DNA from 2 places in the Pseudomonas sp. NPDC089554 genome. Region 2 is predicted to be linked to the other one. Evidence: riboswitches for the same ligand, from Rfam matches in the RefSeq annotation. Region 2 holds a riboswitch; the other holds the start of a gene.
What was found. Region 2 has a riboswitch for manganese ahead of mntP (manganese efflux pump MntP). Riboswitches for the same ligand answer to the same signal wherever they lie in the genome.
Positions count from the first base shown of each region.

Region 1: another riboswitch for manganese. It lies ahead of ACQKPE_RS03995 (TMEM165/GDT1 family protein); the one in region 2 lies ahead of mntP (manganese efflux pump MntP).

Region 1 covers NZ_JBNNVR010000007.1:46,743-66,642, forward strand. The annotation lists gene ACQKPE_RS03935 (YajG family lipoprotein) at 1-420, shown strand, start outside; gene ACQKPE_RS03940 (TetR/AcrR family transcriptional regulator) at 480-1,121, opposite strand; gene ACQKPE_RS03945 (MFS transporter) at 1,330-2,553, shown strand; gene ACQKPE_RS03950 (hypothetical protein) at 2,605-2,811, opposite strand; gene ACQKPE_RS03955 (hypothetical protein) at 2,968-3,228, shown strand; gene ACQKPE_RS03960 (1-acyl-sn-glycerol-3-phosphate acyltransferase) at 3,262-4,431, opposite strand; gene ACQKPE_RS03965 (CPXCG motif-containing cysteine-rich protein) at 4,556-4,741, shown strand; gene ACQKPE_RS03970 (putative signal transducing protein) at 4,741-5,001, shown strand; gene ACQKPE_RS03975 (SOS response-associated peptidase) at 5,158-5,778, shown strand; gene ACQKPE_RS03980 (methyl-accepting chemotaxis protein) at 5,851-6,693, opposite strand; partial or broken gene ACQKPE_RS03985 (HAMP domain-containing protein) at 6,709-8,019, opposite strand; gene ACQKPE_RS03990 (M48 family metallopeptidase) at 8,109-8,924, shown strand; gene ACQKPE_RS03995 (TMEM165/GDT1 family protein) at 8,962-9,549, opposite strand; yybP-ykoY riboswitch at 9,637-9,758, opposite strand; gene ACQKPE_RS04000 (methyltransferase) at 9,800-10,798, opposite strand; gene ACQKPE_RS04005 (2-hydroxyacid dehydrogenase) at 10,850-11,809, opposite strand; gene ACQKPE_RS04010 (fatty acid--CoA ligase) at 12,000-13,682, shown strand; gene ACQKPE_RS04015 (DUF1302 domain-containing protein) at 14,006-15,943, shown strand; gene ACQKPE_RS04020 (DUF1329 domain-containing protein) at 15,968-17,332, shown strand; gene ACQKPE_RS04025 (LuxR C-terminal-related transcriptional regulator) at 17,567-19,900, shown strand, end outside.
Region 2 covers NZ_JBNNVR010000133.1:483-9,518, reverse strand. The annotation lists gene ACQKPE_RS24705 (methyltransferase domain-containing protein) at 1-128, opposite strand, end outside; gene ACQKPE_RS24700 (MazG-like family protein) at 125-430, opposite strand; gene ACQKPE_RS24695 (MaoC family dehydratase) at 499-1,350, opposite strand; gene ACQKPE_RS24690 (3-oxoacyl-ACP reductase) at 1,353-2,705, opposite strand; gene ACQKPE_RS24685 (acetyl-CoA C-acetyltransferase) at 2,865-4,142, shown strand; gene ACQKPE_RS24680 (AraC family transcriptional regulator) at 4,197-4,985, shown strand; gene ACQKPE_RS24675 (methyl-accepting chemotaxis protein) at 5,020-5,748, opposite strand; partial or broken gene ACQKPE_RS24670 (HAMP domain-containing protein) at 5,878-6,810, opposite strand; yybP-ykoY riboswitch at 7,153-7,320, shown strand; gene mntP (manganese efflux pump MntP) at 7,325-7,894, shown strand; gene ACQKPE_RS24660 (hypothetical protein) at 7,898-8,797, shown strand; gene cueR (Cu(I)-responsive transcriptional regulator) at 8,832-9,036, opposite strand, start outside.

The sequences.
Region 1 (19,900 bases), on a different contig from region 2:
TCCCCGGCGTTGGGTACCCGTGGCGGCATGTACCCTGAAACCAGCACCATCAGTGTCGGCGCCAACGATGTGCTGCCCAAGTTGCAGGCCCAGGCCGAAGCGGCGGTACGCCTGCTCGGCTTCACCCCAACGGCCAATGCCTACAACGCCCCGCAGCTGACCGTGACCCTGGCCGAGCTCAAGTACCAGTCGCCCAAGGACAAGATGTACGTGACCGAGGCGACCATCGGCGCCACCTTCCGCGCCGACGTGTCCAACGCCAACCGCCGCTACAGCGGTCGCTACGGCGCCTCCCTCGACCAGCGCTTCGGCATGGCGCCGAACGAGGAAACCAACACGAAACTGGTCAGCGACGTGCTCAGCGATGCCCTGACCCGCCTGTTCAAGGACCCGACCATCGGTCAGGTGCTGGGCGAGTAAAGCTCGCCGCTGGTAATAATGAAGAAAACCCGCTGCCTGGGTAGAGGCGGCGGGTTTTTTTATGCCCTGGCTGTGCTTCCTTGCGCGCAGGGCACCGCCGCTGCATCCCATGCCGACAGGGTCTGGGTGATGGCAGCGTCCACTGCCGCGTAGGAAATACCGTCGCGGGCCAAGGTGGACAAGCCGAGCAGAAAGGCGTCGAACACCACTGCAAGTGCCTGGGCCTGGGTATCGGCACGCAATTCACCGCTGTCGATACCTCGTTGTACGCAGGCCACGAAGCCTGCTCGGGTCCGAGCCCGTGAGCGAGTCAGTGGCATTGTCACTGCGGCGTGTTCGTCGGAAGGGGCGCTCATGATCCCAAGGCCAACCATGCAACCGGCGGGGTGGCCTCCCTCCCACTGCATCCGTGCTGAGCTGCGCAGCGCCGTTGCGATGGCTTCACGCGGAGACAGGCGGGTGTCCCACAGTGGCTCCGTCACCTGTGCATAGGTGCACAGATAGCGTTCCACACACTCCTGGAACAGCGCTTGTTTGGAGCCAAAAGCCGCGTAGAAGCTGGGCGCGGATATACCTTTGCCGATACCGGCCTTGAGCTGGGCCAGCGACGTCGACTCGTAGCCGTGCTGCCAGAAGATGTTCATCGCTTGCTCGATCGCCTCGTCGCGGTCGAAGGTACGCGGGCGCCCTATTTCCGCCATGTCGGACTCCAGGAAAATGCTGATATTTATATACTAGTCAATACATAAGTCATTGACAACGCGCCTTTGCTCTCATTAGTGTATCGATCGGTATATATCTTGCGCGCGATCAATGTCGCCTCCAACGGACCAGACCTGGCCAATATATGTACCGATCGATACTGATACTCGCTTTACCCATTCCACCTTCACCGAGACACATATCGCGATGACGACTTCTTCAACGGCTTCTTCAACAGTGGCCAGGACCCAGGACGACCGGATTCCGCTGGCCGCGCTGCTGGCGCTGGCCATGACCGGTTTCATCTGCATCATCACCGAAACCCTGCCGGCCGGGCTGTTACCCCAGATGGCGACCGGTCTTGGTATTTCCACTGCGTTGGCGGGCCAGACGGTGACGGCTTACGCACTGGGTTCGTTGCTGGCTGCCATTCCGCTGACCATCGCCACGCAAGGCTGGCGACGGCGCAATGTGTTGCTGCTGGCCATCGTGGGCTTTCTGGTTTTCAACACGATCACGGCATTTTCCTCGAACTACTGGCTGACGCTCGTCGCCCGGTTCTTCGCTGGGGTTTCGGCCGGGCTGGCCTGGAGCCTGCTGGCCGGCTATGCACGCCGGATGGTGCCGGTGCGTCTGCAAGGCAAGGCGTTGGCCGTGGCGATGGTCGGCACGCCGATCGCGTTATCGCTGGGCGTGCCCCTGGGTACTTGGCTGGGTACGGCTATCGGCTGGCGCAGTGCGTTCATCGTGATGTCCGCGCTGACCTTGGTGCTGATCGTCTGGGTGCTGGCCAAGGTGCCGGATTATCCAGGCCAGGCCGGGCATGAGCGGTTGCCACTGCGAAAGGTGTTCACGACGCCAGGTGTGCGACCGGTTCTTGGCGTGGTGATCTGCTGGATGCTGGCGCACAACCTGCTCTACACCTACATCGCGCCCTTCGTGGCGCAAGCGGGGCTGGGGGCGCAGGTGGACCTGGTGCTGCTGGCATTCGGTGTGGCGGCGCTCATTGCCATCGGCGTTACCGGTCGACTCGTCGATCACCATCTGCGCGCCACGGTGCTGGGCAGCCTGGCGATTTTCGCACTCGTGGCCTTGTTGTTCGTCTGGCTGGCTCGCGTACCGATGGCCATCTACGTCGGTGTGGCTGTGTGGGGTCTGACCTTCGGGGGGGCTGCAACGCTGTTGCAAACGGCATTGGCAGATACGGCGGGCGAGGGGGCTGACGTAGCCTTGTCGATGAACGTCGTGGCCTGGAACTGCGCCATTGCCGGCGGCGGTCTGCTAGGAGGCATGCTGCTGGAGGGGTGGGGAGTCATATCGTTCCCGCCCGCGCTGGTGTTGCTGCTGGCCGTTGGCTTGCTCATCGCCTGGTCGGCGCGCAGACACGGCTTTCAGGCTGGCGCGCGTTATACCCGGGTGCCTGGGCATTAAGGAAGTCGAGCCTGGTGAGCAGTGGGCGCCGACGGGGTTATCGGGCTGTTTTCACGCAGCTTCGATAGCGAAGTCCAGCACGCTCACACCGGTACCGAAATCGATCTCCGGCAGGTCCTGGTGCGCGTGCCCGCCCAACGCGCAGTAGACCAGCCAGCGGCGATCGTGGACGTTGATGGCGAAACCGTCGATCAGCGCTTGCTGCTCATCGTTCTGGGCCACGAGGTAGAGACGGTCCTGGTTTTCGGCGTGCAGCATGGTGAGTTCCTGTCAGAAAAGGCCGACAGGGTGGCGTGGCGGTGTGACATGCGTATGACAGATGAAACTGCGCGACAGTTGGTCGCAAAAAACGGGCGGTGGCGTCGGGCTTGGGTAGAATGCCGGGCTTCGTTTTCGTCGCTGCGAGGTTGTGCGATGTCGCTGCAATTGCTCTGGGGGCTCCTGGCTGCCCACCCGGCCAAGCTGATCAATGTGCTGGCCTTGCTCATCACCTGCCCGGGCGGCCTGCTGCTGCATTTCGCCCGTCGTCGCGAGGTGCAGGCCCGTGAGAGCCTGGCGGCCGAGGAGGGCGTGGTGGATGCCTTCTACCAGCGCGTGCCGCGTTACTACTACATCCTCGGCTTCTCGTGCCTGGCCATGGCGCTGCTGCTTTCCTGGTTCAGTACCTGGGTGTGAAACCACCGGGGCCGCGAGGCGGCCCCGGGAATATCAGGCCACAGGGCTTTGCGCCTTGACCTGGTACTGGTTGCGCACCGGCGTTGCGTATTGCAGCACCAGGTAGGGGCGATGCTCCACCGGGCAGGCGTCGAGGCGGCGTTGCCATTCGGCCTTGGCGCGTTCCAGCTCATCGGCCGGGAACAGCTTGTCGGCGCTCGGCACACCCAGTGCCGCGTCCTTTTCTTCCCACATCGCGTACGCCAGGTAGTGCACCGGGAACAGGCGGTAGCCGCCGAGAATCTGCCGGTCGATCTCCTGGGCCAATTGTTTGGTGTCTTCGAAGTACTCGGTCACCGGTGGCGCGAAGTTGATGTGCACCCGGCCTTTGTAACCGGTGATGCCCAGGGCGATGCTGTTGTCGTCCTCGCCGGGGGCCTTGGTGTAGCTGCCGGTGCTGGCGCGGATATACAGCTCGCGGGCCTTGGCTTGGTCGCAGGGGTCGTATTCGTAGCTGATCGACACCGGGATCAGGTTCAGTCCCTGGATCACCGTGCCGAACGGCTCTTCCTTGCGGCTCATGTGGAACATCTTGAGGATCGCCGAATCGGTGCGGTCGTCACCGTCCTTGGCGCGGCCTTCGGCCTGGGCGATCCAGATCGAGGCGCCGTCGTTGCGGATAGAGTGGTTGATGTAGGCCGACAGCAGCTGGTAGGCCGCCAGCTTCTCGCGTCGACCGCTCAGCGAGCGGTGCACGATGAAGCTCTTGTTCAGGCGCATCATGTCGCTGACGAATGGCTTTTGCAGCAGGTTGTCGCCGATGGCGATGCGTGGGGTCGGCAGGCCTGCGTGGTATACCGCGTAGTTGACGAACGCCGGGTCCATCACGATGTCGCGGTGGTTGGCCAGGAACAGGTAGGCGGTGCCGGCCTTGAGCTGTTCCACGCCGGTGTAGGTAACGCCGTCGGTGGCGCGGTCGATGGTGCGGTCGACGTAGTACTCGACCTTGTCCTGCAAGGTCGACACGCAGCTGACGCCGGCGAACTCCTGGCGCAGGCGCCGGGCGATCAGCGGTTTGAGCAGCCAGCCGAAGGCGCTGGCTGCGCGCGGGAAGCGGAAGTGGGTGAGGATATCGAGGAATGCCGGGTCGCTGAGCAGGCGTGCCAGAACGGCAGGGACCTCAGCGTCGTCGTACGGTCGGATGGCATCGAATTCGCCCATCATGCTCTCTTGTTGGAAACGGCTAGGGTAATAAGGTAGGGGTGGGGTTCGAAAAACGGCTCGGACACACGCAGGCCCTGTAAATAGACCGGCAATTATACGCACAAGTCACTGCGCAGGCCCCAAGATGCTAGAGACCGACTTCTATCGTTGCCCTTATTGTGGCGAGTCGGTGGAAACCACGATCGACCTGTCGGCGGGCGATCAGGTCTACACCGAGGACTGTCAGGTATGCTGCCAGCCCGTTGTGTTCATCCTGCAGGTGCACGGTGACGAATGGATGCTCGATGTACGACGCGAGGATGACGCCTGATGCAACGTATCTATGAACCGGCAAGCCTGATGGAGGCCGAGATGCTGGTGGGCATGTTGGCCAGCGAGGGCATCGAGGTGCATGTGATTGGCCGCGACCTGGTCGGGGCCATGGGAGATTTACCCATGCACGGCCTGCTGGCCTTGGCGGTGGCCGATGAGCAAGCCGGGTACGCACGCCAGCTGATCGATGAGTACAATGCGGCCCAGCCACTTGCCGGCGACGAATCGGAGAGTTTTCCCGGTACCTTGATCTGCTAGGGTCTGTCTGAAATGTGTCTGCGCGAAGGCCAGACAAGGCGAAACGGGGCGAGGAAGCGCTGTGTACTGTAGTACATGAGCATTCCGAGCCCCGTTTCAACGCAGTATGGACGAGTGCAGGCATATTTCAGACAGACCCTAGGTTGTTTTCGCCTTATGTGTGGACGTTACGCCCTCTTTCGCTGGTCCCCAAGCTTCGCCGCCCTGCCGGGCTTTCCAAGTGACCAGCAAGCCCAGTGGAACATCGCCCCCGGGGCCTCGGTGCTGATCCAGCGCCAGCTCGACGGTCAGTTGCAACTGGCTCGCGCGCGTTGGGGCCTGACCCCGCCATGGCTGACCGACCTCACTCGTACCCCGGCCCAGGCCCGGGCAGAGACCCTGGCCGATCAGCCGATGTTTCGCGAGGCGTTCCTTAAGCGGCGCTGCCTGATGCCGGCCAATGGTTTCTACGAATGGCGCGGTACGGCGCGCAAGCGCCCTTACTGGCTGACCCCGGGCGAGGGGGCGTCGTTGTTCTATGCGGCGGTGTGGGAGGCGTACCCGGTGCAGGAGCAGGTCTGGCTCAGTTGCGCGGTGGTGACCCAGGCGGCGGTCAACCAGCGTCGGCCGTTGATTCTGGATGAGGCGGGGCAGGCGGCGTGGCTCGATCCGCAAACGCCCATCGCCAGGCTCCACGAGTTGCTGGCCAGCCCGCCCGCAGCGCTGCGCGAGCGGGCGCTGGCGAACTTCGTCAATGACCCGAAGCTGGATGCGCCGGAGTGCCTGACGCCGGCATAAGGTTTTTCGTTGTCGGCACTGGCGCTATCGCGGGCTTGCCCCGCGATAGCGCCATCACTGACACCCCACCCATCAAACCCTGAACTGGTTGATCAGGCGCCGTTGCTGCTCGGCCAGCTTGGTCAGCTCGGCACTGGCCTGGCTGGACTCATCCGCGCCGCCAGCCACTTCACCGGCCACCTGGCCAATGTTGATGACGTTGCGGTTGATGTCCTCGGCCACCGCGCTCTGCTGCTCGGCGGCGCTGGCGATCTGCGTGTTCATGTCGTTGATCACCGACACCGCCTGGGTGATGCTTTCCAGCGCTTCGGCCGCACGGGTGGCCTGCTGCACGCTGTCGTCGGTCTTGCCCTGGCTGTCTTCCATCACCTTGACCACGTCGCGGGTGCCTTGCTGAAGCTGCTGGATCATCTGCTGGATTTCTTCCGTGGCCTGCTGGGTCTTCTGGGCCAGGTTGCGCACCTCATCGGCGACCACCGCGAAGCCGCGCCCCTGCTCGCCGGCGCGGGCCGCCTCGATGGCGGCGTTGAGCGCCAGCAGGTTGGTCTGCTCGGCGATGGCGCGGATCGCCACGAGAATCGCATTGATGTTCTCGCTGTCGCGCGCCAGGTCCTGCACAACCGTCACCGCTCGGCCAATTTCACCGGCCAGCACGCTGATCGAGCGTGAGGTGTCGCGCACGATCTGCAAGCCCTGGTTGGCGGCCTGGTCGGCGTTGCTGGCCGCGTGTGCCGCATGGGTGGCGTTGCGCGCGACGTCCTGGGCGGTGGCGGTCATTTCCTGCACGGCGGTGGCTACCTGATCGATCTCGACCATTTGCTTGTGCACGCCCTGGTTGGTACGGATGGCGATATCGGCGGTGTGCTCGGACGAGTCGCTGACCTTCTGCACCGAGGTCACGACCTGGCTGATCATGGTCTGCAATTTGGTCAGGAAGGTATTGAAGCCCTTGGCGATGGCGCCCAGCTCGTCGGCGCGGTCGCTTTGCAGACGGCGAGTAAGGTCGCCTTCGCCCTGGGCGATGTCATCGAGCATCGCCACCATCTGGCGCAGCGGACGGGCGATACCATGGGCCAGCAGCCAGATCACCAGCAGGCCCAGGGCAGCAATGGCCAGGCCTACCAGGGTCATGCCGGTGATGTCGGTGTTGCGCTGGTCGGCCAGCTCGCGCTGCAATTGCTTGGCGTCGGCCATGACCACGCTCAGCGGCATTTCCAGCAGCAGCGCCCAGCGGGCGTCGGTATTAGCGACCTTGAACGGCAGGAACAGCTCGATGCGGTCTTTGGCGCTGTCGACCTTGTAGGTCAGCTCCTCACCCTTGAGGCTGGCCAGGGTCGCGGCCTCGGAGGCGTCCAGCACGTCGCTGGCCTTCTCGCCGAATTTCGTGGCATCACGGGTGTAGGCCACCAGCCGACCATTGGTCGAAACCAGCGCCAGTTCGCCAGCACCGTTATAGAGCTGGCGGTCGGCGGCGTTGAGCAGGTCCTGGATGAAGTTGACCGACAGGTCGGCGCCAGCGATGCCCTGGAACTGGCCATTGACCAGGATCGGCTCGACGAACGAGGCGAGCATGACCATCTTGTCGCCCACTTTGTAAGGCGCCGGGTCGATCACGCAGGCCTTGAGCGTCTCCTTGGGGCACAGGTAGTACTCACTGGCCCGCACGCCGGTAGACAGCACGGTGTGGTCGTTGACGTCGATCAGGCGGTCGTAGCCCAGGCTGCCGTCGGCATTGCGGAACCACCAGGGCAGGAAGCGCTCGCTATTGCTGTCGGCCCGGTCCAGTGCGTTCGGCTCCCAGCCCAGGTAGGCGCCCAGCACGCTGGGGTTGATCTCCAGGGTGCGCTTGAGCAGGTTGGCCAGGTGCGTGCGGTCCACCTGCATCAGTGGGCTGCCGTCGCTGCCCTGCATGCCGATCAGGCCGCTGACGGTGGCCAGGCCGCGGCTGATCACCAAGGGCGCTTCCAGGCCGCGCTGGATCTCGCTGACCTGAGTGCGGGCCATTGACTCCAGGCGTTGCTGGATCATGCTTTCGAGCTGCTGCTGGGTGCGCTGCTGGACCAGCGCCTGGGTGCGCTCGCTGGAGAACACCGCATACAGCACCAAGGCTGCGACAATGCTGAGGACGATGGCGCCGGCCAGGGCCGCGACGGAAAACTGGATCGACTTGAACTTCATTGCAGGAGCCCCGCACTGTGGCGAACGGTTTTTCCTGTTATCGGCGAGGTAATACCAAAGCATGAGGCGGTGCGAAGAAATCTTCCCTGCGGCTATGGCGACTACGAACCGCAGGCCCTAGGATACGGCGCATGTAGAAAGGGAGTGTTTCCATGCGTAGATCATTTGTACTCGGCATGCTGGGCGCCGGCCTTCTGTTGGGCGGCTGCCAGGCGGTGAATACCACCAGCGGTGGGGCAGTGGGCGTTGAACGCAAGCAGTACATGTTCAGTGCGCTGTCGACCGCTGAGGTCAACCAGATGTACGCGCAGTCGTACCAGCAGACCCTCAGCGAAGCCTCGGGCAAAGGTGTGCTGGACAAGTCCAGCGCCACCGCCAAACGCGTGCAGCTCATTGCCGACCGGCTGATCGCCCAGGCGCCGCAATTCCGCCCGGACGCGGCGCAGTGGCAGTGGGAAGTCAACGTGATCAAGAGCGACGAGCTCAACGCCAACTGCGGCCCTGGCGGCAAGATCATCTTCTATACCGGGCTGATCGATAAGCTGCAGCTCACCGATGCCGAGATTGCGGCGGTGATGGGCCACGAGATCGCCCACGCCCTGCGTGAGCATGGCCGTGAAGCGATGTCCAAGGCCTATGGCATCGAGATGGCTCGCCAGGGCGCCGGTGCGTTGTTCGGCCTGGGTCAGGACAGCATGGCGCTGGCCGACACCGTGGTGAACTATTCCATGACCTTGCCCAATAGCCGTTCCAACGAGAACGAGGCGGACCTGATCGGCCTGGAGCTGTCGGCCCGCGCCGGCTACGACCCGAATGCCGCGATCACCCTGTGGAACAAGATGAGCAAGGCTTCCGAGGGTGCGCCGCCCGAGTTCATGAGCACTCACCCGGCCTCCAATACCCGTATCGCTTCGCTGCAGGCGGCTATTCCGAAAGTGATGCCGCTGTACCAGGCGGCGAAGAAGTAACGTTCGTTGCGTGGGGGCTGCAGGGCAGCCCTCACGTTCAGCCTATCCAGCCACTGGCCTGCATGGCCGTGTACACCGCCACGGCGGCCAGCACGAAGAACGCGGTGGCGGCCAGTCGGCGAATCAGCGTCAGCGGCAGTTTCTCTGCGGCGAAGTTACCGGCGAGCACCACGGGTACGTTGGCGATCAGCATGCCCACGGTGGTGCCAATGATGACCATGATCAGGTGAGGGTACTGGGCGGCCAGCATCACCGTGGCCACCTGGGTCTTGTCACCGATTTCCGCCAGGAAGAACGCGATCAGTGTCGTCAGGAACGGCCCGAAGCGCCGCGCATTGCTGGTTTCGTCGTCATCCATCTTGTCCGGTATCAGCGTCCATAGGGCGGTGGCGGCGAAGCTCGCGGCGAGGATCCAGTGCAGTGTGACCGCGCTGAAGAAACCGCTGACCCAGGCGCCCACTGCACCGGCTGCGGCGTGGTTGGCCAAGGTGGCCGCGACGATACCGGCAATGATTGGCCAGGGCTTGCGGAAACGGGCGGCGAGAATGAGCGCGAGCAGTTGCGTCTTGTCGCCGATTTCGGCGAGCGCAACGATGGCGGTGGGGACGAGTAGCGATTCCAGCATCAGGTTTCCTACGGGGGCGGGTCGACACGGCTATGACACGTACAGCCTTCCCGCCCCGGGTAAGGTGTGCGTGTCATAGGTCTTGTCAAACCCCGGGCCCATCTGTGTGGGCCGTAAGGTCGCACGCGCCATGGCCTGTGGGCCAAGTGTGTTGACGCGTACCGGGCGAGCAGGGCGCTCGCGGGAGACTACTCCCCTAGGACGGAGCGGATTCTGCCTAGCGAAATGGCTTTCGGCAAGCCCTAATTTTTTAACCCCGTGTTGCCTTGTAGATCCGGAAACCGTCGGCTTCGGCCAGGGTCTGGCAGTTGCCAAGCGCGCTCTCCAGCAGGGGTTGATAGCGTAGGAAGCTATTTGCAACAAGGCGTATTTCTCCGCCTTTTACCAGGTGTTTTCCCGATTTTTGCAGCAAGTTTTCCGACGCTTGATAGTCGGTATGTACGCCGGTATGGAACGGCGGATTGCTCAGGATCAGGGCCAGGCCCTCGGGGGCGGCATCGATACCGTCACCGCTGATGACGTCCCCTTCCAAGTCATTGGCCGCCAGCGTCAGTCGGCTGCTGGCAACGGCGAAGGCATCGACGTCGAGCAAGGTCACGCGGCTCTGTGGATAACGTCGCTTGACCGTCGCACCCAGCACGCCAGCGCCGCAGCCGAAGTCCAGCACATGGCCACTGGGCAAGCCATCGAGGTGTTTGAGCAGTAGTGCGCTGCCGCGGTCGAGTCGGCCATGGCTGAACACCCCCGGCAAGCTGACGACCTGCAGCGGGCCGTCCGCCAGTTCCAGCTCGAAGCGTTCGGCCAGGCTTTCCAGCGGCTTGGCCTGCGGCGCCTGGTCAATGCTTACCTGCCACAGCTGGCAGTGGCGGGCGCTGTCCAGCTTGCGTGGCTTGCCGAAGGCCTGCAATTGCTTGGCTGCACCCTCGATGCCGCCGCGCTTCTCGCCTACCAGGTACAGCGGGCGGCCCTCCAGGCGCGAGGCCAGGGCATTGAGCAGGTAGGCGGCCAGTTCGCGGGACTTGGGCAGGAACAGCACGGCGGCCTCGAAGTCGACCGCGGGCGCTTCGACGCCATAGTGGCTGCGGCCACTGAAACGCTCGCCAAGGCGGGCTTGGTCACCGGCGTGCCAGGTCCAGCCGTGGGCCTGTGGCAGACGGCCGAGCAGGTCGTCGGCTGGCAGCCCGGCGAGCAGCAGCGGGCCTTGGAACAGCTCGGCCTGGCGGAGCAACACTTCACTGCGCGGGTCCATGGGCGACCTCTCCTGAAAAAAGTGGCGCAGTGTACCAGAGCCGCCATCGCCTCAGCTGACCACGCGTACCGGCTGGCCAGCCAGGAATGCCTGGGCGTTCTCGGCCAGTTGGCCAACGATGCGCTGGCGCGACTCCACCGCGCCCCACGCGCTGTGCGGGGTGATGATCAGGCGCGGGATGTCGGGCGCCAGCAGCGGGTTGCCATTGACCGGCGGCTCGACGCTCAGCACGTCGGTGGCCGCCCCGCCCAGGTGGCCGCTGCGCAGGGCGTCGGCCAGGGCCTGTTCGTCGATCAGGCCGCCGCGTGCGGTGTTGACCACCAGCGCACTGGGCTTGAGCAAGGCCAGTTCGCGAGCACCGATCATGTGGCGGGTCTGGTCGTTGAGCGGGCAGTGCAGGGTCAGCGCATCGACCTGCGGCAGCAGTTCGTCCAGCGGCAGGCGATCGGCACGTGGCGGGCGGCCGGGAATCTGCCCGCTGAGCACGCGCATGCCGAAGGCTTCGGCCAGCCGCGCCACTGCGCCGCCCAGTTCGCCGTGACCGAGCAGGCCGAGGGTCTTGCCCTCGAGTTCGACGATCGGGAAGTCCAGCAGGCAGAACTGGCTGGCCTTGGCCCATTTCCCTTCCTTGACCGCTTGCTGGTAGTCGCACAACCGGGTAGCCAGCGCCAGCAGCAGCGCCAGGGTGTGCTGGGCCACCGAGGGCGTGCCATATCCCTGGCAGTTGCATACGGTGATGCCTTGGGCGCGGGCAGCGGCCAGGTCGACATTGTTGGTGCCGGTGGCCGACACCAGGATCAGTTTCAACTGCGGGTTGGCGGCCAGGGCCTTGGCGTCGAGCATCACTTTATTGCTGATGACCGCCGTGGCGCCGCGCAGGCGTTCGGCCACTTGCTCAGGTGCGGTGGTGGCGTAGGGCTGGAAACTGTCGAACTGCTGGACCAACGGCGACAGGTCAAGGTCGCCAAGGTCAAGGGAGTGATGGTCGAGGAAGACGGCGTGCTGCGGCATCAGGGGCTCCAGTCTCAATCGTGGGGTCTATCGCGGGGCATCAGATTGAAGTGCCGCAGCGCTTGCCGTCAACGGTGCCGCTCATACCTCGCCAGGCCAAATCATTCCTTCGGCTGATTTGACCGGCGCGTCACCGTTCTACAGTAAGTGCCTGAATTGTCCGGCAAGCTTTCCAGAATAAGGGATACCCATGTTGCAGACCCGCGTCATTCAGCCCGCAGAGGGCGCCTATACCTTCCCGCTGCTGATCAAGCGTCTGCTCATGTCCGGCAGCCGATACGAAAAGACCCGCGAAATCGTCTATCGCGACCAGTTGCGCCTGACCTACCCGCAGCTCAACGAGCGTATCGCCCGGCTGGCCAACGTGCTGACCGAGGCCGGGGTGAAGGCCGGTGACACCGTGGCGGTAATGGATTGGGACAGCCACCGCTACCTGGAATGCATGTTCGCCATCCCAATGATCGGCGCGGTGGTGCACACCATCAACGTGCGCCTGTCGCCGGACCAGATCCTCTACACCATGAACCACGCCGAGGACCGCTTCGTGCTGGTCAACAGCGACTTCGTCGGCCTTTACCAGGCCATCGCCGGCCAGTTGACCACGGTGGACAAGACCGTGCTGCTTACCGATGGCCCGGACAAGGCCGCCGAGCTGCCCGGCCTGGTCGGCGAGTACGAGCAACTGCTCGCCGCCGCCAGCCCGCATTACGATTTCCCCGACTTCGACGAGAGCTCGGTGGCCACCACCTTCTACACCACCGGCACCACCGGTAACCCCAAGGGCGTGTACTTCACCCATCGCCAGCTGGTGCTGCATACCCTGGCCGAAACTTCGGTGCTCGGCAGTCTCGACAGCGTCCGCCTGTTGAGCAGCGACGACGTGTACATGCCCATCACTCCCATGTTCCACGTGCATGCCTGGGGTATTCCATACGCAGCCACCATGATGGGTATCAAGCAGGTGTACCCGGGGCGCTATGAGCCGGACATGCTGATCAAGCTGTGGCGCGAGGAGAAGGTCACCTTCTCGCACTGCGTGCCGACGATCCTGCAGATGCTGCTCAATTGCCCGAGCGCCGCCGGCCAGGACTTTGGCGGCTGGAAGATCATCATCGGCGGCAGCGCGCTCAACCGCGCTTTGTACCAGGCAGCTCTGGCCCGCGGTATCCAGCTCACAGCGGCATACGGCATGTCCGAGACCTGCCCATTGATTTCCTGCGCGCACCTGAACGAGGAACTTAAGGCCGGCAGCGAGGACGAGCGTGTCACCTATCGAATCAAGGCCGGTGTGCCAGTGCCGCTGGTGGAGGCGGCCATCGTCGATGGCGAGGGTAATTTCCTGCCAGCCGACGGCGAGACCCAGGGCGAGCTGGTGTTGCGCGCGCCCTGGCTGACCATGGGCTACTTCAACGAGCCGCAGAAGAGCGCCGAACTGTGGGCCGGTGGCTGGCTGCACACCGGCGATGTCGCGACCCTGGACGGCATGGGCTACATCGACATCCGCGATCGCATCAAGGATGTGATCAAGACAGGCGGCGAGTGGATCTCCTCCCTCGACCTCGAAGACCTCATCAGCCGCCACCCGGCGGTGCGGGAAGTGGCGGTGGTCGGCGTGGCCGACCCGCAGTGGGGCGAGCGGCCTTTCGCGCTGCTGGTGCTGCGTGACGAGCAGGTGCTGGACGCCAAGCTGCTGAAGGAGCACCTCAAGCCGTTCGTCGAGCTCGGGCACATCAATAAATGGGCGATTCCCAGCCAGATCGCCGTTGTTACTGAAATTCCCAAGACCAGCGTCGGCAAGCTCGACAAGAAGCGTATCCGCACGGATGTCACCGCCTGGCAGGCCAGTAACAGTACTTTCCTCTCCACCCTGTAACACTGCCCCTGGCCGCGTCGTTTTCGACGCGGCCCGCGTGTTAGAGGGCTGGCGCCTTGTCAAACCGGGAAATTGAGCCATGCTTGAGCACTGCCAGCGCTCGGCATGGCGCTCTGAAGCGCGCAGTCGGTAGTAGACGCAAATCACACTTTAGAGGGATCAAGCACCTGCTGGTCGCTGGCTATAGTCGGGTCAGGGGATTTTCAGGAATGGGGGAGGGCGACACTGCGGTGTCGCCACAGGCAGGAGCCGGCCTAAGGGCGCTCGAGCCGTTTCTGAAAGGACTCACTGCCATAACAAAAAAAGTACATGGAGTAGCGTCGATGAAATCTGCAAACCAGTTCTGGCGCCGGGCCAAGTTGCCCCTGGCCGTCAGCCTCGCTTCCACGCTCGCAAGCCCCGCGTTCGGTGTGAGTTTCAACATCGGGGAAATCGAAGGCCAGTTCGACTCTTCGCTCTCCATTGGTGCCAGCTGGTCCACGGCCAACCCGAACAAGAACCTGATCGGCGTCAACAACGGTGGCCGGGGGCTTTCCCAGACATCCGACGACGGCCACCTGAACTTCAAGAAAGGCGAGACCTTCTCGAAGATCTTCAAGGGTATTCACGACCTCGAGCTCAAGTACGGTGACACTGGCATCTTCGTCCGTGGCAAGTACTGGTATGACTTCGAGCTCAAGGACGAGAATCGTCAGTTCAAAGACATCAGCGACTCCAACCGCAAACAGGGTGCCCAGGCCTCCGGTGCCGAGCTGCTCGATGCGTTCGTCTATCACAACTACAGCATCGCCGACCTGCCAGGCACCGTACGTCTGGGCAAGCAGGTGGTGAGCTGGGGTGAAAGTACCTTCATCGGCGGTGGCATCAACGCCGTCAACCCGATCGACGTGGCCTCGTTCCGTCGCCCGGGTGCCGAGATCAAGGAAGGCCTGATCCCGGTCAACATGTTCTACCTGTCGCAGAGCATCACCGACAACCTGACAGCGGAAGGCTTCTACCAGATCGAGTGGGACCAGACCGTCGTCGACAACTGCGGCACCTTCTTCTCCCAGCCCGACGTGATCGCCGATGGCTGCGACAACAACCTGGCTGTGCTGGCCACACGTTCGAACGTGGCGCGTAGCCTGGGGGCCTCTATTGGCCCGTTCGCCACTCCCGCGCTGAACGCGCTTGCGGGCCAGGGTGTGAACTGGGGGTCGCCTGACGAAGGTGTGATCGTGCGCCGTGGCCCTGACCGCGATGCCCGCGACAGCGGCCAGTTCGGCTTGGCCCTGCGTTACATGTACGAGCCACTGAACACCGAGTTTGGTGGCTACTTCATGAACTACCACAGCCGTGCGCCGATCTTCAGTGGTCGTGGCGCCGATGCTCGCTTCTACAACCCGGCCAACCTGGCTGCGGCACTGATCGGTGCCGGTATCCCGGGCGCCGTCGCGGGCAACGCGGCCCTGCTGCAGTCGCTCATGCCGTTGTATGTGGCGGGCAACTCCAGCTACTACGTGGAGTACCCTGAGGACATTCGCCTCTATGGCCTGAGCTTCTCCACCACCTTGCCAACCGGCACCGCCTGGAGTGGTGAAATCAGCTACCGGCCTAATGCGCCGGTGCAGTTGAACACCACCGACATCCTCTACTCGGGCCTGACACCACTGGACCCTAACGCTTCGGTACTGGTCGGACGGCCTAACACCGACCAGCAGGGCTATCGTCGCAAGGAGATCACCCAGCTGCAGACCACGTTCACCCACTTCTTCGACCAGGTGATGGGCGCAGAGCGTCTGACCACCGTGGGCGAGATCGGCTGGACCCACGTCGGTGGCCTGGAAAGCACGTCCAAGGCGCGCTACGGTCGTGACCCCGTTTACGGCCCTGGCCCGCTGCCCAGCGGTCGTTGCCAGAGCCTCAACGCCACGACCCTGGCCGGTGGCGCGCAGAACAACGTATCGCGTTATTGCGAGAACGAAGGCTTCACCACCTCCGACTCCTGGGGCTATCGCCTGCGCGCCATCTGGGACTACAACAACGTCTTCGCTGGCGTGAACCTGCGTCCGAGCGTGGCCTGGTCCCACGATGTCAAAGGTTACTCCCCTGGCCCTGGCGGCAACTTCGAAGAAGGCCGCAAGGCAGTCAGCCTGGGTGTGGATGCCGAATACCAGAACACCTACACGGCGAGCCTGTCGTACACCAACTTCTTCGATGGCAAGTACACCACCGTGGATGATCGCGACTTCGTCGCCCTCAGCTTCGGCGTGAACTTCTAAGAACACTGATCCAGGACGACAACGATGAAAATGACCACAAGTCTGCTGAAAGCCGGTGTGCTGGGCATGTCCCTGCTGGCAACCAGCGTCATGGCTGCGGTTTCCGCCGACGAGGCAGCCAAGCTTGGTTCTACCCTCACGCCCATGGGCGCCGAGAAGGCGGGTAACGCCGATGGATCGATCGGTCCGTGGGAGCCATTGGGCAAGACTGCCGGCAGCGTCGATGCCAAGGGTTTCCTGTCCGACCCATACGGCAGCGAGAAGCCGCTGTTCACTATCACGGCGCAGAACGTCGACCAGTACGCGAGCAAGCTTTCCCCGGGCCAGGTAGCGATGTTCAAACGCTACCCTGACACCTACAAGCTTCCGGTGTACAAGACCCATCGTGGCTCCACCGCGCCTGACGATGTGTTCGCCGCAATCAAGAAAAACGCCACCCAGACCACCCTGGTCGAAGGCGGCAACGGCCTGAACAACTTCGATACGGCGGTACCATTCCCGATCCCGAAAAGCGGCATCGAGGTGATCTGGAACCACATCACCCGCTACCGCGGTGGCAGCGTGACCCGTTTGGTAACCCAGGCTACGCCGCAGCAAAACGGTTCCTACAGCCTGGTGTATTTCAAGGACCAGTTCGTCTTCCGCGACAAGATGAAGGACTACGACCCGAGCAACCCGGGCAACGTACTGTTCTACTTCATGCAGGAAGTGACCGCGCCAGCGCGCCTGGCCGGTACCGTGCTGCTGGTGCACGAGACCCTCGACCAGGTCAAGGAGCCACGCAAGGCGTGGATCTACAACGCCGGCCAGCGCCGCGTACGCCAGGCACCGCAGGTTTCCTATGACGGCCCGGGTACTGCCGCCGACGGCCTGCGCACCTCCGACAACCTGGACATGTTCAACGGCGCGCCAGACCGCTACGACTGGAAGCTTGAAGGCAAGAAGGAGCTGTACATCGCTTCCAACGCCTACAAACTGGATGATCCGAAGCTCAAGTACAGCGACATCATCAAGGCTGGTCACATCAACCAGGACCTTGCTCGCTACGAGCTGCGCCGTGTGTGGCACGTGGTCGCGACCCTCAAGCCGGGCCAGCGCCACATCTACGCCAAGCGTGACTTCTACATCGACGAAGACACCTGGCAGGCTGCGGTGATCGACCAGTATGACGGTCGCAACCAGCTGTGGCGCGTCTCCGAGGCCCACGCCCAGCCGTACTACAACGTGCAGGTGCCGTGGTACACCCTGGAAGCCATCTACGACCTGCAATCGGGTCGCTACCTGGCACTGGGCATGAAGAACGAAGAGAAGAGCGCCTACAACTTCGGCTTCACGGCCAGCAAGGCCGACTTCCAGCCAGCCGCCCTGCGTCAGTCCGGGGTGCGTTGACCTGAAGTTGTACCCCCTGCGCGTGACCTCCCAGAACGCCCCGGCTTGCCGGGGCGTTTCTGTTACAGAAAGCAAATGGCGAGATATAAACGACACTGATGTCCATCAGGGTTGTTTCTTTTTGTCGTAGTCTTTTCTGCTAATTGCCCCCCGTCAGCTTCAAATGCCTGGGTTTAACCGCTAGTCTCGCAAGCATTCATATCGCCGCAATCTTCCAATCAGAACGAGCCGGCCATGACCGATCTGTCCCGTACGCATGGAGTCGCCAGCCAGGCCCTTGGTCTGCTGGACGGGCGTTTCTTCCGGCCGCCGCTGCCGGATGGCCATGTGCCGCGCGCACGTCTGTGCCAGCGCCTGGAGGCGGGGCTGTCGGGGCGGTTACTTCTGATCAGTGCGCCTGCCGGCTTTGGCAAGAGCTCCCTGGCCATCGAGTTCTGCCAGCAGCTGCCGCATCACTGGCGTAGCCTGTGGCTGGGGTTGAGCCAGCGCGATGCCGACCCTGGGCGTTTCCTCGAGCGCCTGCTCGAAGGGCTCCAGCAGTTCTGCCCGGCATTGGGCGGGCAGGCCATGGGTCTGCTGAAGATGCGCCAGCGCCACCAGCCGTTTGCCTTCGAGGAATGGATCGACGGCCTGCTCGACGAGCTTGCGCTCTACCTGCAAGGCGATACCCCACTGCTGCTGGTGCTGGACGACTACCACCTGGCACAAGGCCCGGTGCTTGACCGCTGCCTGCAATTCTTCCTCAACCACCTGCCGCCGGGCCTGCTGTTGCTGGTTACCAGCCGCCAGCGCCCCGACTGGCACCTGGCGCGCCTGCGCCTTTCCCGACAACTGGCCGAGCTCAGCGAGCAGGACCTGCGCCTTACCCCCGACGAAGCCCTGGCGGTCATCGGCCGCCAGCCCACCGGCTTGCGCGGGCAGGCACTGGACAACCTGATCCAGCGCAGCGATGGCTGGGTGGCCGGGCTGCGTTTCTGGCAGCTGGCGGCCAGCGAGTCGGGTGACGACAACGCCTTGCCCCAGGCCCTGCACGGCGGCGAAGGCATGATCCGTGACTACCTGCTCGAGGAAGTCATCGAGATGCTGCCCCCTGACGTGCAGGCGTTTCTCTATGACACCGCCTGCCAGGAGCGCTTCTGCGCCGAGCTGTGCGATGCCCTGCGCGAGCGCGACGACAGCGCGTCGATCCTGCGTTACCTGCAGGCCCACCAGGTGTTCCTGGTGCCACTGGACGAACATGGGCACTGGTTCCGTTACCATCACCTGTTCTCCGACCTGCTGCGCAGCCGTCAGGCCAGTGCACCGCTGGCGAGCCTGCACCTGCGTGCCTGCCGCTGGTTCCAGGCCCAGGGCCTGCTCGACGAAGCGGTCGAACAAGCCCTGCGTGCCGGGTGCCTGGATGTCGCGGCCGACTTGGTACAGAGCCTGTCGGAGGAGCAACTGCTGGCCGAGCAGAATGTCGGCATGCTGTTGCGTTGGAAAATGGACCTGCCCGACAGCCTGCTCATCAGTACCCCGCGGCTGATCGTGCTGTACAGCTGGGCACTGGGCCTGGCGTGCCAGCTGGATGCCGCCGAGGAACTGGCAGGCTACCTGAGTCGCTTCCTGCCGGCGCCGTCGGCTACCGCGCAGAAATCCATGCTGGCTCAATGGCTGGCGCTGAGCGGGGTGATCGCTCGGGGGCGAGGCGACCGGGTACATACACTGGCCTACTGCGAGCAAGCCCTGCAAAGCTTGCCGCACAAACGCTACGGCCAGCGCTTGGTGTGCCTGTCGACGCTGTCCAACCTAGCGATCGCCGATGCTGACTTCTGGCGCGCCAGGGGCTGGAACCGTGAAGCGCTGGAGCTGGCGCAACGGGTAGGCAATCCGCTGTTCGAGGCGCTGGCCCATTACGACCGGGCGCGGGTGCTGCACGCCCGTGGCGAGGTACTCCGTGGGCTCGATGAAGTACGCCAGGGGCTACAGCGGCTGCAGGGGCTTTCCGGGCAACGGCTGTACGCCATTCGTGCGCGCCTGACCCTGTACGAAGGCTACCTGATGGCTTCGCGCTTGCAGCCCGCCCAGGGGCGTGCCCGCTTGCGGGCCGGCCTTAGTGAGGCACGGGCCTGCCGCGATATGAGCGTGCTCATCGGCCACTGCGTGATCGCCACCCTGGATGGGCGTGAGGGGCGTTTCGCCGAGGCTTTCGCCGAGCTGGCCGAGGCCGAGCGCCTGATGCATATCTGGGATGTGCCGCCCATCTTCTACCTGGCGATGATTACCTTGGTGAAGTGCGAGCTGTGGCTGGCCCAGGGCCGTACTGACCTCGCCGAGTCCTGGCTGCTGCGCCTGGGGCAGACCTATGGCGGCGAACAGCCCGCTGCCGCGCCTGAGTTCCATCCGTGGCTGCCGCTGCACATCGAGCTTCAGCAGGCGCTGCTGGAGCGCACGCTGGAGCGTTCAGAGGATGTAGAACGTCGCCTGCGGGCGCTGATCGAGCGTGGCCAGGCCAGTGGCGGGTTGATGCTGGTGGTCTGCGCATCGTGTCAATTGATCGACCTGGCGCTTGCCCAGGGCCGTGAACAG
Region 2 (9,036 bases):
AGGGGGCGGTCGGGGAGGGTTTCGGCGAGGTCGGCCTGTAGCACGGCCAGGCGAATCGCGCCTTTGGCGCCGCCGTAGATCTTCTCGGCGAAGCGGCTGGCCAGTTCATCGAAGTGACGGTCGTTCATTTGGCGAAGCGCCTTTCGCTGTCGGCAAGCTTGGCCCGCACCACTTGTTCCAGGTCCAGGCCCAGTTCGCTGCACAGCAACAACAGGTACAGCACCACGTCGCCGACTTCCTGGCCGGCATGGGCGAGCTGTTCGGCGCGCAGTTGGCGCGACTGGTCTTCGCTCAGCCACTGGAAGATTTCCACCAGCTCGGCCATTTCCACACTGGCGGCCATGGCCAGGTTCTTCGGGCTGTGGAAGCCGCGCCAGTCGTTGTTGTCGCGGATGCGGTGCAGGCGTTCGGTCAGTTCTTGCAGGTTCATCGGGGGCTCTCCTTCTGGCGCATAGCTTCGGCGGCGCGAGGGAGCAAAGCAAGTGAATTGCAGGTGCGCTACAGCGTGCGCCAGGTGCCCGACATATGCAGCAGGCTGCCGTGCCCTTGCAGGCTCAGCTGCCCTTGTGCGCCTACCCCGCTGGCGTTCAGGACGACCTCCGAGGGCAGGCGCACCGGCTTGTGGAAGTCCACGGCAAACTCAAAACCCGCGACTGGCAGGTGCCCACGCAAGGCCGCCAGTGCCATGGCCTTGCTCCACATGCCATGGGCGATCGCCTTGGGGAAACCGAACAGGCGGGCACTGGCGGCGCTCAGGTGGATGGGGTTGTAGTCGCCGCAGACATTGGCGTAGCGCCTGCCGATATCACTGTCGGCGTACCAGCGCGTCACCTCTGGCAGTACCTGTTGTTCAGCGTCTGCTTGCTCGGCGCCCTGGCCTTCGAGCTTCAAGCCACGCACCAGCATGCGGCTGGTTTCGCGCCAGAGTACGCCCAGGCCATCCTCGGCCTCGGTCACCAGGTCGAAGGTGCCGCCTTTGGCATGGGGTTGCAGGTTGTTGGCCTGCACGGTGAAACGCAGGCCATCGACGCCACCCAGCGGGCGCAGCACCTGCACGCTGTTGTGCAGGTGCACCAGGCCAAGCAGTGGGAAGGGGAAGTCGCGGTCGGTGAGCAATTGCAGTTGCAGGGTGAATGCCATCACGTGAGGGTAGGTGGGCGGCAGGCGGCCATCGTCGGTGAAGTGGCAGAGCCTGCGGTAGGCCGCCAGGTTGGCTGCGTCGACCCGCAGGAAGCAGCGCAGGCCCTGCGCGGGCAAGGTGCTGCCGGTGATCTTGCGCTTGCCCAGCGCACGCAGGTAAAGGCTGGCGCGCGAGTCGGGGCTGTGCAGTTCCTGGAAGGCTCGGCTCATGCTCAGGCCCCCATCAGTGCTTGGCCGCAGACCCGCAACGCCTGGCCGCTGACCGCGCCGCTGCCCGGCTGGCTGAGCCAGGCGATGGCCTCGGCGACGTCCTGTGGACGCCCGCCCTGGCCCAGGGAACTCAGGCGCCGCCCGGCCTCGCGCAGGCCCATGGGCATGGCGGCGGTCATATGGGTTTCGATAAAGCCCGGTGCCACGGCGTTGATGCTGGCGCCGCGCTCGGCCAGGCGCGGTTTCCAGGCCTGGGCGAAGCCGATCAGCCCGGCCTTGCTTGCGGCGTAGTTGGCCTGGCCACGGTTGCCAGCGATGCCGCTGACCGAGGCCAACAGGGTGATGCGCGCATCCTGGCCCAGCCTGCCGGCGTCGAACAGCGCCTGGGTCAGTACCTGCGGGGCCTTGAGGTTTACCGCCATGACCGCGTCCCAGTATTCCGGGGTCATGTTGGCCAGGGTCTTGTCGCGGGTGATACCGGCGTTGTGCACTACGATGTCGATGCCGTCGGGCAGCGCTTCGAGCAGCTGCGCCGAGGCGTCGTTGGCGCAGATATCCAGGGCCAGGGCATGGCCGCCCAGGCGCGCGGCGAGGGCGTCGAGGTCTTTTTGTGCGGGAGGGACGTCCAGCAGGATCACCTCGGCGCCATCGCGGGCCAGGGTTTCGGCAATGGCTGCGCCGATGCCGCGGGCGGCGCCGGTCACCAGGGCGCGGCGACCGGCCAGTGGGCGGGTCCAGTCCGCCACTTGGGCAGTGCAAGCCTCAAGACGCAAAACCTGGCCCGAGATGAACGCGCTCTTGGGCGAGAGGAAGAAGCGCAGCGCACCTTCGAGCTGGTTTTCCGCGCCTTGGTCGACATACAGCAGCTGCGCCGTGGCGCCATTGCGCAGCTCCTTGGCCAGCGAGCGGCTGAAGCCTTCAAGGGCGCGTTGCGCCACGCTGGCCTGGGCATCTTCCAGTGCTTGCGGTGCCCGTCCGAGGACCACCACCTTGGCGCAGTTGGCCAGGCTTCGCAGCAGCGGCTGGAAGAATTCGCGCAACTGCTTGAGCTGGTCGCTGTCGGACAAGTGACTGGCATCGAACACCACCGCCTTGAGCTTGGGCCCCAGCCCGGCCACCCAGGCGGGGGACTGCAAGCCTTCGCTGGCGAAGCTGTAGGATTCGTCGGTAAGGGCAGGGGCGAAGCTTTCGACGGCGCTTGCCAGCGGCCCGCCACCCAGCACCAGGGCACCCTCCACCGGGCGCAGGCGACCGGCCTGCCAGCGCTCCAGCGGGGCCGGGCGCGGCAGGCCGAGTGCGTCTACCAGGCGACGGCCGAGGTTGGAGTTGGCAAAACCGAGGTAGCGATCGCTCATGTGTGGGGTCTCCCTGAAGGCAAGCATGCAAGTGTGGACCAACTTTATGGCAAGGTCGTTCGAATGGGCTAAAAACACCTAGGCTGTAGCGGTGGTAGTAGCCCGAAATAGCTGCTTCCACGAAATTGTTGCTTGATTTGTTCAAGGAGAACCCTGCGTATGCGTTCCATCCGCCGTGTCGCGATTCTGGGCGGCAACCGAATCCCCTTCGCCCGCTCCAACGGTGCCTACGCCACGGCGAGTAACCAGGCGATGCTCACCGCCGCACTCGAAGGCTTGGTCGAACGCTACCGCCTGCACGGCCTGCGCCTGGGCGAGGTGGCTGCCGGCACGGTGCTCAAGCACGCCCGCGACATGAACCTGACCCGCGAATGCGTGCTGGGCTCGCGGTTGTCGCCGCAGACCCCAGCCTACGATATCCAGCAAGCCTGTGGCACGGGCCTGGAGGCGGCGTTGCTGGTGGCCAACAAGATCGCCCTGGGGCAGATCGACAGCGGTATTGCCGGTGGCGTCGACACCACCTCCGACGCCCCCATCGGGGTCAACGAAGGCTTGCGCCGGCTGTTGCTGGAGGCCAACCGTGGCAAGCGCCTGGGCGAGCGCCTCAAGCCGTTCCTCAAGCTGCGCCCGCATCACCTCAAGCCTGAGTTTCCGCGCAATGGCGAGCCACGCACGGGACTGTCGATGGGCGAGCATTGCGAGCAGATGGCAAAAACCTGGGGCATCGAACGGGTTGCCCAGGACGAGCTGACGCTGCTCAGCCACCATCACCTGGCCGCTTCCTACATCGAGGGCTGGCACGACGACTTGCTTACCCCCTACCTGGGCCTCACCCGCGACAACAACCTGCGCCCCGACTTGACCCCGGAGCAGTTGGCCAAGCTCAAGCCGGTATTCGACCGCAGCGCCCAGGGCACCATGACCGCTGGCAACTCCACCCCCCTCACCGATGGCGCCTCGCTGGTGCTGCTGGGCAGCGACGCCTGGGCCGAGCAGCGCGGGCTATCGGTGCTGGCCTACCTGGTGGATGGCGAAGCGGCAGCGGTGGACTTCGTCAAAGGCCAGGAGGGCCTGCTGATGGCGCCGGTGTACGCGGTGCCGCGCCTGCTGGCGCGCAATGGCCTGACCCTGCAGGACTTCGACTACTACGAAATCCACGAAGCCTTCGCCGCTCAGGTGCTATGCACCCTCAAGGCCTGGGAAGACGACGACTACTGCCGCACGCGCCTGGGCCTGGACGGCGCATTGGGCTCGATTGACCGCAGCAAGCTCAACGTCAAGGGCAGTTCGCTGGCCGCAGGTCACCCGTTTGCTGCCACGGGCGGTCGCATTCTGGCGAACATGGCCAAGCTGCTGGCCAAGGCCGGCAAGGGGCGTGGGCTGATTTCGATCTGCGCGGCAGGCGGGCAGGGCGTGACGGCGATCGTCGAGCGCTGAGTACGCCTGCAAAGCTGGTAGGCTTGCCAGGCCACGCACAAGAACATACGCCGCATGCCGAGCCACGAGCCGATCAGCCCACCCCGCGCCATCCCCGACCTGGACCACCTGCCCAGGCCGCTCTATGCCCGCGCCGAAAGCCTCGGCGCGGGCTCCTGGACCCCACGCCACCGCCACGACTGGGTGCAGTTCTCCTATGCGATCAGCGGCGTGCTTGGCGTCTTCACCAGTGAAGGCAACTACTTCGCCCCGCCGCAGTGGGGCGTGTGGATTCCCGCAGGTACCGGGCACGAAGTGGTGTCTTCGATGCAGGCGGAAATGCGCAGCCTTTATGTGCGGCGTGATGCCTGCCAGTGGGCGCCAGACCATTGCCGGGTGCTGGAGGTGACGCCGCTGGCCCGCGAGCTGATCAAGCAATTTTGCCTGCTGCCGGTGCACTACCCGGAAGGCGACAGCGCCGAGGCGCGGTTGGTGGCGGTGTTGCTCGACCAGTTGCGGGCCTTGCCGGAGGTGGGGTTCTCCTTGCCGCTACCGCGCCATGCGGGCTTGCTCAGGCTGTGCAACCAGTTGATCGCGGCGCCCGACCAGCCGCAGACCCTGCAGCAATGGGCGCTGCAGCTGGAGTGTTCGGAGAAGACCTTGATGCGCCTGTTCCAGCGCGAGACGGGCTTGAGTTTTCGCAACTGGCGCCAGCGCATGCGCTTGCTGTCGTCGCTGGTGGTGCTGGAGGCGGGGCAGAGCGTGACCGAGGCGGCGTTGGCCTGTGGCTATGATTCCACCTCGGCGTACATTGCGGCGTTCAAGCAGTTGTTTGGTTCGACGCCGGGGGAGCTTAGATTCTGAGTTGATGTAGGCGCTCCCACAGGGCGACGTTGGATCAGGTACGGAACCTACGCACCAACGCATCCAGCTCATTGGACAACCCCGCCAGGCTCTCGGAGTCCTGCCGCGCCGCCTGGGCCAGCTCGGCCACCAACTGCGCATCGCCATGGATCTGGCTGATATGCCGGTTGATGTCCTCGGCCACCTGGTGCTGCTCCTCGGCGGCCGTGGCGATCTGGGTGTTCATGTCGCGAATCACATCCACCGACTCGCGAATCTGCCCGAAGCTGTCACGCGCCAGGCCGATACGGCTGACCGACTGTTGCGACACTTCGATACTGGCGTGCATCTGCTCGGCCACCTGCGAGGTACGGCTGGCCAGGTTGCCCAGCAGGCCATCGATTTCTGCGGTGGAGTCGGCGGTGCGCTTGGCCAAGGCCCTTACCTCGTCGGCCACCACGGCGAAACCACGGCCTTGCTCACCCGCGCGGGCTGCTTCGATGGCGGCGTTGAGCGCCAGAAGGTTGGTCTGCTCGGCGATCGAGCGGATGGTGCCGAGAATCGACTGGATGGCCGTGCTGTCGCGCTCCAGTTGCTGGATCGACAGGGCCGACTGCTCGATCTCCTGGCTCAGGCGGTCGACGCTCTGCACCGCCGCATCGATCTGCCGCTGGCCGTCGCGGGCCTGTTGTTGGCCACTGTCGGCCGACTGCGCGGCCTGGCTGCAGGAACGGGCCACTTCGTTGGCGGTGGCGACCATTTCATGGAAGGCGGTAGAGACCATGTCCACTGCCTCGCGCTGGCGCCCGGCCGCTTCGGCCATGTCGCCGGAAACCCGGGTGGAGCTGGCCGAGGTGCTGAGGATCTGCCCGGCGGCACCGCCGATGTGCTGGATCAGGCTGCGAATGGCGCCGAGGAACTGGTTGAACCAGTTGGCCAGTTGAGCGGTTTCGTCGCGGCCACGCACTTGCAGGTTGCGTGTCAGGTCGCCCTCGCCCTGGGCGATATCCTCCAGGCCGCTGGTGACGCTGTTGATCGGGCGCACGATCAGCTTGGCGAAGGCGGCGCCGACCCCGGCGAACATCGCTGCGAGCACCAAGGCGATGGTGCCGATCAGCCAGGTCAGGCGGGTGGTGTTCTGCATCACTTCGTCCTGGCGGATCAGGCCGATGAAGGTCCAGCCCAGGCGTTCGTCCGGGTACAGGTTGGCCATGTAGCGCTCGCCGTTGAGTTCCACTTCGGCCAGGCCCTTGCCGGCCTTGGCAAGCTCGGCGTAGCCACCGCCGAAGCTCTCCAGCTGCTTGAAGTTGTGGCTGGCATCACGCGGGTCGACCATCACGTTGCCGTTGTTTTCCATCAGGATCAGGTAGCCGCTTTCGCCGATCTTGATCTGCTTGACGATTTCGGTGAGGCCCTTGAGGGAAACGTCGATGTTGACCACGCCGCCGGGGTTGCCGAGCTGGTTGGCCACCGCGCGCACGGTGCTGACCAGCACCGCGTCGTCGCCGGCCCAGTAGTAGGGCGCGGTGCGCAGGGTTTTGCCAGGGTTGGCCATGGCCAGCTGGTACCAGGGGCGGGTGCGGGGGTCGTAGTTGGCCATCTTCGGGTCGCCGGGCCAGAAGGCATAGCCGCCGTCACTTACGCCGTAGGACACGTAGGCGTAGTCCGGGTGGCTCTGGGCCAGGCGCGTGAACAGCTCGCCGAGTGCCTTGTCCTGGGGGCCGGGCTGGATCTGCTCGGCATTGGCCGAGAGGTGCTTCTTAACGTCACCGCCGGTGGCCGCCACCAAAGGTTGGCTGGCAAGGTAGTCGACGTTCTGCGAGATACCCTGGAAGAACAGGTTCATCGCATTGCCCACCTGGCGGATTTCCCGGCTGCTGCCGTCCAGGAAGCCCTCGCGCGCTTCGCTGCGCAGGTTGAGGACCACCAGCGTGGCCACGAGGATGATGGGCAGGCCGGCGATCACGGCGAAGGCCCAAGTCAGTTTTTGCTTGATGTTCATCCACGCTCCCGGATTGTTCTTGTGCGTTTGGCAGGTTGGTATACCAAGCCATCGGCAGCCGGGAAGGTTTATTGAATGAACAGTGTGTCTATCGGATGAAATGTTGCGTGCGACGTTTCAGTGGTGGCCGAAGGTTTTTTCCAACGCCATCACGATTTTTTTACATAAGGGTGTTTATCTTCGCACCCACGTTGGGGAGTAGCCTGCTTTAGATCTCTGATCTAGAGCGTTCGCGTCAACATTCTCGGCAACATGCCGTGGCGCGAACACCTCTGGTTGGCGAGACCAGCGACCTATCCATGCCTCAGGTCGGGCGCGTGGATGCGTCGCTGTCTCATAGCCCGACCGGAAGATAACCGTGAGTCCGATTTCTCTCATCTTCTTGGCCTTGGCCATGTCTACCGATGCCTTCGCTGCTGCAATTGGCAAAGGCTCATCGTTGAATAAACCCCGTTTCAGCGAGGCGCTTCGCACCGGCCTTATCTTCGGCGTTATCGAAGCCATCACGCCCATCGTGGGATGGGGCATGGGTCGGGTCGCCAGCCAGTTCGTGGAAAGCTGGGACCATTGGATCGCCTTTACCTTGCTGCTGGTGCTGGGCCTGCACATGATCTACAACGGCGTGAAGCAGGAGGGCGAGGAAGAGGCCAAACCGGATTCGCATTCGTTCTTCATCCTGGCCGTTACCGCTGTGGCCACCAGTATCGACGCCCTGGCAGTCGGGATCGGCCTTGCGTTCATCGACGTGAACATACTGGTGGCCGCCGCTGCGATCGGTATCGCCACCACGGTCATGGTAACGATTGGCGTCATGCTTGGCCGCGTATTGGGGGTGATCGTCGGCAAACGTGCCGAGATACTCGGTGGGGTGGTGTTGATGCTGATTGGCGCGACCATCCTGTACGAGCACCTGACGGCGGTTTCCTAAGCCATGGACAAGTCATTGAGTGACATCGGCAGGGGCGCTGTGCCTCTGCGTCGGGTGCTGAAGCGGGTTGCTTTCTCCATTGCCGGCCTCGTGCTTGCCGCCGCAGGGTTCTTTTCCTGGCAATCGTTCTACCCGGTTCAAGCGGCCAATGGTTGGAGCTACCGCGTACTGCATGAGCAAGTACCTAAAGCCGCATCGCTGGCGATGCTGAGCGACGGCGCGATCCTGGTCAGCCAGGAGTTGCGCGAAGGCCGAGGCAGTATCGTGCGCATAGACGGGCCGGGGGAGCGCCACGAGGTGCTGGGAGGCCTGAGCAAACCCGATGGTTTGATCGCTGCGCGGGGCGGTTGGGTGTTCAGCCAGGAGGTCGCCGACAAACCCGTGATGTTCCTGGACGACGGTGTCGTCACGCCACTGTTCGAGGGTTCCGGTGTGCAGGGGCTATGGGACGACGGCGAGAATTTGTACGCCATCGAGGACAGGAAGCACATCGGCCGGCTGTTGCGCTACAACTGGCAGAGCCAGTCCGTCACGGTGGTGCGCGATAACCTGGATGAGGCGGAGTCGATTACCCGCTGCCCCGACGGCCGGATGCTCTACACCAAGAAGGCGCAAGGGGTCGTGCGTGTCCTGGCGCAGGATCGTAGCGATCCCGTGCTGATTGGTGGGCTCAATCAGCCGACCTTCCTGCGTTGTGATGAGCGGGGTTTGTGGATCAATGAAGACTCCACGCACAGGGCGCGTCTATTGCTGATCACACCCCAGGGCAAGCAGCAAACGATTCTCTCGTTTCTCAAGGCGCCGCAGGCCGTGATCGCAACGGGCAATGGCAGCTATCTGGTGGCAGAAGGGGGGAGGGACCGAGTGCTTGAGCTGACTCCGTCCGACTCCACGCCTAGATAAGTGCCAGGCCAATGGCTCAGCGGGTGCTTAGGTTTCAGTGGCAGCACTCGCCGCCGTTGGCCAGGTCCTTGAGGATCGGGCAATCCGGGCGGTCGTCGCCCTGGCAGTGGGCGACCAGGTCGCCCAAGGTGTCGCGCAGGCTTACCAGTTCCTCGATGCGCTTGTTCAGCTCATCGATATGCTGCATGGCCAGCGCCTTCACATCGGCGCTGGCGCGGCCACGGTCCTGCCACAAGGTG